Regions from separate parts of the Sporolactobacillus sp. KGMB 08714 genome, predicted to be linked through region 2. Evidence: a T-box and tRNA genes for the amino acid it is inferred to sense, from the RefSeq annotation. Region 2 holds a T-box; the other holds one or more tRNA genes.
The links. The T-box of region 2 lies ahead of pheS (phenylalanine--tRNA ligase subunit alpha). A T-box ahead of a tRNA ligase gene usually reads a tRNA of that ligase, here a tRNA-Phe.
Positions count from the first base shown of each region.

Region 1: it has a tRNA-Phe gene. The T-box ahead of pheS (phenylalanine--tRNA ligase subunit alpha) is inferred to sense a tRNA for this amino acid. The anticodon was not compared.

Region 1 is NZ_JAUUBW010000002.1:63,266-66,677, reverse strand. It holds gene walK (cell wall metabolism sensor histidine kinase WalK) at 1-833, opposite strand, end outside; gene yycF (response regulator YycF) at 830-1,546, opposite strand; tRNA gene Q6A92_RS01840 (tRNA-Phe) at 1,868-1,940, opposite strand; tRNA gene Q6A92_RS01835 (tRNA-Asp) at 1,949-2,024, opposite strand; tRNA gene Q6A92_RS01830 (tRNA-Met) at 2,027-2,103, opposite strand; gene Q6A92_RS01825 (adenylosuccinate synthase) at 2,971-3,412, opposite strand, start outside.
Region 2 is NZ_JAUUBW010000056.1:97,376-100,787, forward strand. It holds gene pheT (phenylalanine--tRNA ligase subunit beta) at 1-832, opposite strand, end outside; gene pheS (phenylalanine--tRNA ligase subunit alpha) at 849-1,883, opposite strand; T-box leader at 1,933-2,166, opposite strand; gene Q6A92_RS17815 (TrmH family RNA methyltransferase) at 2,225-2,992, opposite strand; gene sspI (small acid-soluble spore protein SspI) at 3,133-3,336, shown strand.

The DNA.
Region 1 (3,412 bases), on a different contig from region 2:
ACTCCGTCCGTCATGTAAGTCAGAACAGATTTCAGTTTGCGCCGTTCGGACTCGGTTGTAGCAATCGCATCCCTTAATTTCTTTGTCATATTATTAAAAGACGCGGCCAGCTGTCCGATTTCATCCCTTTCGACCATCTCCACCTTCCTCGAGAAATTTCCCTGTGACACTGCGAGTACCTGCCGCTGCATCTGTACCAGCGGCTTGGTAATGGTCCGTGCCAGAAAAAAGGCCAGCACCGCCGTGACAAGGAGAGAGAAGATCGTCGCAGTGGCAAGTATCTGATTGATCGTCCGCAGCTGCGCGTAGACGCCTTCAAATGATTTTTCCACATAGAGGACGCCGTATTTCTGATTGTTCACCCGGATCGGTGTCGTTACGATATCGACCCTCTCCCCGGTATTCCGATCTGTCCGTCGGTATCGATTGGCTTCGTTCGATGATAAAACATCGCGCATGATTAATTCATTGGTCGTTCGCTCTCCGATCACGTTCGAATGTTTGTCGTCCGCCGCGATGATCACGCCATTGTCATCAATAACTTCCATTTCGCGGATGCCGCTGTCCACTCCGGAAAACTGGTTTTTGACCTGCTTGGCCACATTATTCGGATTGCTGCTGTTCGAATCCCTTGCCTCCCGGATCGCTTCGCCGATATTATAGGCCATGATTTTACTCTGGCTGATCAGGGAATTTTCAAAATTGTCCAGCGAATAGGTTTTCAGCCGATCGGTGAAGAAAACGCCGATCAGCTGCATGGCAAGCAGAATGAGCAGTGTGTAAATGATGATGATCTTAAACTGAATCGATTTAAAAAAACCGACTTTCTTCATTCCGCCGACTCCTGATTAGGCACTTTCAGGTAATAGCCGACTCCGCGCCGTGTAATCAGCCAGGCAGGTCTGCTCGGATTGTCCTCAATTTTCTCGCGCAGTCGGCGTACAGTGACATCGACGGTCCGGACATCGCCGAAATAATCATAGCCCCAGACCGTCTGCAGCAGGTTTTCTCTGGTCATCACCTGGCCGATGTGATCGGCGAGGTAGTGAAGCAGCTCAAATTCGCGATGCGTCAGTTCAATCATTTTCCCGCGCTTGGTGACGACATAGGCATCCAGATGAATCACCAGATCGCCGATCTCAATATCATTCTCCTTGCCTTTTTCATCTTCCGGCACCTCCTGCTTGTGACGGCGGAGATTTGCCTTGACTCTTGCGATCAGCTCCCTGTTGCTGAACGGCTTGGTCACATAATCGTCCGCGCCCATTTCCAGCCCGAGCACTTTGTCGATTTCCGAATCTTTGGCCGTCAGCATGATAATCGGCATATTGTGCGTCTTGCGGATTTCCCGGCAGACTTCCATTCCGTCTTTGACCGGCAGCATCACGTCAAGCAGAACCATATCCGGATTTTCTTCCTCCACTTTTTTCAAAGCCTCTTCACCGTCATAGGCACATACAACCTCATAACCTTCCTTTTCCAGATTGAATTGCAATATATCCGCTATCGGCTGTTCATCGTCTACAACTAGAATTTTGCTCTCCATATGAGGCAGCCCCCTCGCAAATCTTTCTTTTTTATGCCCACATTCGTTAAAATGAATAAAATGTGGGCGTCGGCCTTTCCGCCTTCCCGAACGGCCTGCAGCCGTTTTCCGGCCTTCTCAAGGCGCGGCCGGAAAGCGGGACCGAATACTTGACAAAAGATCAAGTTTCATCTCATTTTAACATAAGAAGAATCACTCTGTCATAAATACCCGGGCAGCACACAAAACCTCTGGATCCCTTTCGTCCAGAGGTTTGCCGTTTGGCTTATTAAATTTACTGTATGTAACAAGCCGTGTTTAACGTTCCGTATTCAAAAAGCATGGCTCGAGGCGGAATCGAACCACCGACACAAGGATTTTCAGTCCTCTGCTCTACCGACTGAGCTACCGAGCCATATGTAATGGCGGATCCGAGCGGACTTGAACCGCCGATCTCCTGCGTGACAGGCAGGCATGTTAACCACTACACCACGGATCCATTGGTTGCGGGGGCAGGATTTGAACCTGCGGCCTTCGGGTTATGAGCCCGACGAGCTACCAGACTGCTCCACCCCGCGATAATTTTCAGTTCTTCCGACGCTGCTTATGATGAATAAGCTCGTCAATGGTACAGCCTTTTCGCGGCACAAACAATATTGTACCATCGATGAATGGAAATAGCAACTATTTTTCAATAAATCATACTGCGTGAACCCATTTAGGCTTATTGATCAAAATTTTCATTGATGAAATGGCCCTGTCCGATCGTCCGGCAACCCATATCTATGGCGCCGCCGGCCGATCTGCACGTAAAAAATCGGCCCGGAAACAGAATGACTGCCTCCGGGCCGGCTTATAAGATAAACATAAATAAAGTTGTTGGATCGGAACAATACAAACAGCATGCTTTCATTGAAATGGCCATGTGAAAACAGTTGTCTGCTCATCCAGTCGTTCAATGATTCAATCTGAGGTTTCACGACAAAAAGTGTTCTCTCCCGCTCTCTAATAAGCGGTAAGAAAAAAACGGCTTCCGGTTGACAGATCGTGTGCAGCAATCCGATCAAATTTAGGCAGTAAACCAAGCCGCGAAAGGATCAAACCAAACGATTAAAAAGTTAAACTGAAAAAAAGCGGCTGCGCCAAAAAACCAAGATGCCGCTCTGAATCAGGCCAATCCCGCTTCGATTCGCCGGAAACCCGCACCGAAATTAAATTCGGGATTTAGAAGGAATCCGCCTGAATCAGCATGACGAAAAAGTCTATCCATTCCCTATTTTTTGGCCTTTTACTTTATTTCTATCGGATTTAGGCGCTTCCGGCGCTGCTGCGCCACAGCGCTGTCCTCAGCAAAAGATTTTTAATTCGGTAAAACCGCTTTTGTTGTCAGTCACTCGATCGGATTGCGCCATTTGGGCCGACTTGCAGTATTCCCATTCTGTCAGTCAGGCAAAGACACTGCGCACTTCAATTGTTTGTCTGCGGTCGGGACCGACCGAGAACAGGGAAAGCGGGACTCCGGAGAGCTGTGAGATGCGCTCCATGTAGTGACGGGCATTCTGCGGCAGGTCCGAAAGTGAATCCGCCTGCGTAATGTCTTCCGTCCAGCCGGGCATCTCTTCATAAATCGGGCGGCACTGTGCCAATATATTCAGGCTTGCCGGAAATTCTTCGATCACCCGGCCCTGGTATTCGTAGGCTTTGCAGATTTTTACCGTTTCAAGGCCGGTCAGTACATCGATACAATTCAGCGACAGATCGGTCAGTCCGCCGACGCGGCGGGAATGGCGCAGGACAACGCTGTCAAACCAGCCGATCCGGCGCGGGCGTCCCGTGACTGTTCCGTATTCATGGCCGGTTTCACGGATCCGATCGCCGATCTCATTG
Region 2 (3,412 bases):
CATCGAAGTCAAACGTATGCAGCGGCTGTCCGTACTCAAGCATCACATAGTTGGAAACATCGACAACGTTGCTGATCGGCCGAATGCCCGCAGCCATCAAACGGAGCTGCATCCAGCGCGGTGAAGGAGCAAGCTCGATATTCTCGATCAGCCGTGCGCCATAATAAGGCACTTTTTGCGCCGCCTCCACACTCAGACTGATCCTGTCGGCCGCGGCCTGATCGCTTTCACTCGGATTCGGCCTTTGGATGTGAAGCGGGCGGTCAAAGATGGCGGCCGCTTCATGAGCGACTCCGATCATGTTCATACAGTGGGCACTGTTAATCAGAATATCCAGATCAAGTATCGCATCATCCAGATTCAGATATGGCAACGCGTCGGCACCGACGGGAACATCGTCGTCGAACACATAGATGCCGTCCGCGTATTCTTTCGGCACCAACTCCTTGTCGACCCCCAGTTCATCGAGCGCGCAGATCATCCCGTCGGATTCTTCGCCGCGGAACCTCGACTGCCTGATTTTCACATTGCCGCCGATCCGTGCGCCCCCCGTCGCAACAGGCACTTTCTGGCCGGCTGCGACATTCGGCGCGCCGCAGACGATCTGGACGGTCTCCTTACCGAGATCCACGCGGCAAAGATGAAGGTGATCCGACTTCGGATGCGGTTCACACGACAGCACTTTGCCGATCACAATGCCGCTCAGCCCCTTTCCGGGATAGGTCAGATGCTCGACTTCAATCCCCGTATTCGTAATCCTGTCCGCCAGCTCTTCAGGCGTCACGCCGTCCAGATCCACGTAATCCTGCAGCCATTTATATGAAACCAACATATTTTGAGCCTCCTCCTTATGCCCGTTTAAATTGTCTCAGAAAGCGGAGATCATCCGTGTAAAAATGGCGGATGTCCTCAATGCCGTATTTCAGCATCGCAATCCGTTCCGGCCCCATACCGAAAGCGAACCCGGTATAAACCGACGGATCGAATCCGGACATCCTGAGTACGTTCGGATGCACCATGCCGGCACCGAGAATTTCAATCCAGCCGGTTCCCTTGCAGACGGAGCAGCCGCGGCCCCCGCATCTGAAACAAGAGATATCCATTTCAACGGATGGTTCAGTGAAAGGAAAAAAGCTCGGCCGCAGCCGGATTTCGCGTTCGGCACCGAACACATGCTTGGCAAAGACGGTCAGCACCCCTTTCAGATCGCTGAGCCTGACATTTTTATCGACATAGAGCCCTTCAATCTGCATAAACTGATGCGAGTGCGTGGCATCATCATTATCGCGGCGGTATACTTTTCCGGGACAGATAATTTTAACGGGTCCCTTCCCTTTATGAGCCTCCAACGTACGCGCCTGCATCGGCGAAGTATGGGTCCGCAGCAGAACTTCATCCGTGATATAGAAAGAGTCCTGCATATCACGGGCCGGATGATCTTTCGGAAGATTCAGCGCTTCAAAATTATAATAATCCTCTTCCACCTCAGGGCCTTCGGCAATTGAAAATCCGAGGCCGATAAAAAGGTCTTCCACCTCACGGATGACGGACGCCAGCAGATGGTGTCCCCCCACCCGAATCTTTCTTCCCGGCAAGGTTACATCAATTCTCTCGCTTTCCAGCCGCGCCTCCAGCACTTTTGCCTCGATTTCGGCCTTTTTTCCCTCAATCCGTGTGCCGATCGCTTTCCTTACGTCATTTGCCAGCTGACCGATGACCGGACGTTCCTCTTTTGCCAGCCTGCCCATGCCCTTCAGCACTTCTGTAATCGGACCCTTTTTCCCGAGATAACGGACATGAATGTCCTGAAGCTGCTTCAGGCTGTTCGCCGATCCGATATTCTTCAATGCGGCGTCTCGCAGTTCGAGCAACTTTTCCTGCAGCATTTTTTCTCCACCCCTTGTTTTTTGGAAAATAAAAGCTCCGCCCCTGTAAAGGGACGAAGCATCGCGGTACCACCCTCGTTGACAGCGATTGAAACTCGCTGTCCACTCAAAAATCTGAATAACGGCGGATTGGACCGGTCCATTCTTAACTAACAATCAATGTTCAAATGGCAGCTCGGGAGTGAATTCGTTCCGTCCGTCCCATCGGCGCGCTTTCAGTCCATGGCGTGCCTTCCCTTTATGGCGGTACGGAAGTACTGCTCTCCGTCTCGGCTTTTCATGATTAAGAAAGGGCCTGACAAGACCCCTTCAATGGATTCTTTATTAGTATAGGCATTTTATGCGCCGTGTGCAAGCCCTTCCGTCTGCAGCCAGTAAAGAAGAATGCCCGCAGCAACCGCGACATTCATCGATTCCGCACGCCCGGCCATCGGAATTTTCACTTCTTTATCCATTTCCGCCAGCAGTTCGGGAGAGGCGCCGTTACCCTCATTGCCGACTACAAGGCCGAAATAAGGGCCGTCCGCGGCGATGCCTGTCATATCCTTTCCCTGCAGCGACGAGCCGTAGAGCGGAATGCCCGATTTCTTCATCTCTGCCGTAACGGCAAACAGATCGCGATGGATAACGGGAAGATGGAAATGCGATCCTTGCGCCGAGCGCAGTGTTTTTGCATTGTAACCGTCGACACAGCCTTCACCGAGAAATACCGCATCGAGACCGAACGCGTCCGCGGTTCGGATCAGCGTGCCGAGATTCCCCGGATCCTGTACACCGTCGACGAGCAGATAATGACCCTTCCGGATAGAAAGAGCCGGCGGAATCATCCGGCAAATGCCGATGACTCCCTGCGGCGTTTCCGTCTGTGACAATTCGGTAAAAATTTTATGCGTGACCTGATAAACTTCGATATCCTCTATCGGCCAGTCCGGAGGCAAATGAAATCCTTCATCCATGATGATGGCCGTCAGTCGATCATACGCTGTAAAAAGAGCTTCCTGCAGCAAGTGAGGACCTTCAAGCAGGTACATTCCTTCCTTTTCCCGCCATTTTCTCATCTGAAGCTTCTTCCAGCTTTTAACTTTTTCATTTTGCAGCGATACCATACGTCTCAAAGAAAAGACTCCTTTTAGTAAGGAAATTTTTCTGTCTGTGATGATTCCGTCCCTACATAAATTCATGTGTTTAATCCATACTATACCATATTGCCTGTATAAAATGCTTAAAGAAAGGAGCCCGATTCATTATGGATCTGGATATCCGCCGCGCGGTGCTGCACAATTTATCCGGCGACAACAAAGAACAGCTCCAGGAGACGATCGTCGACGCCATCCGGAACGGTGAGGAAAAAATGCTGCCGGGACTCGGCGTCCTGATGGAAGTGATCTGGAACAAATCCGATGCCGCGTTCCGCGATCAGATGCTCACCCGGCTGGAACAAGGCGTTTAATAGGAAAAACGGTTAAAATAAGAGCCGGCTGCATTCAAGCGCCGGCTCTCCATTTTTAATTCAAACATGCTTCAAA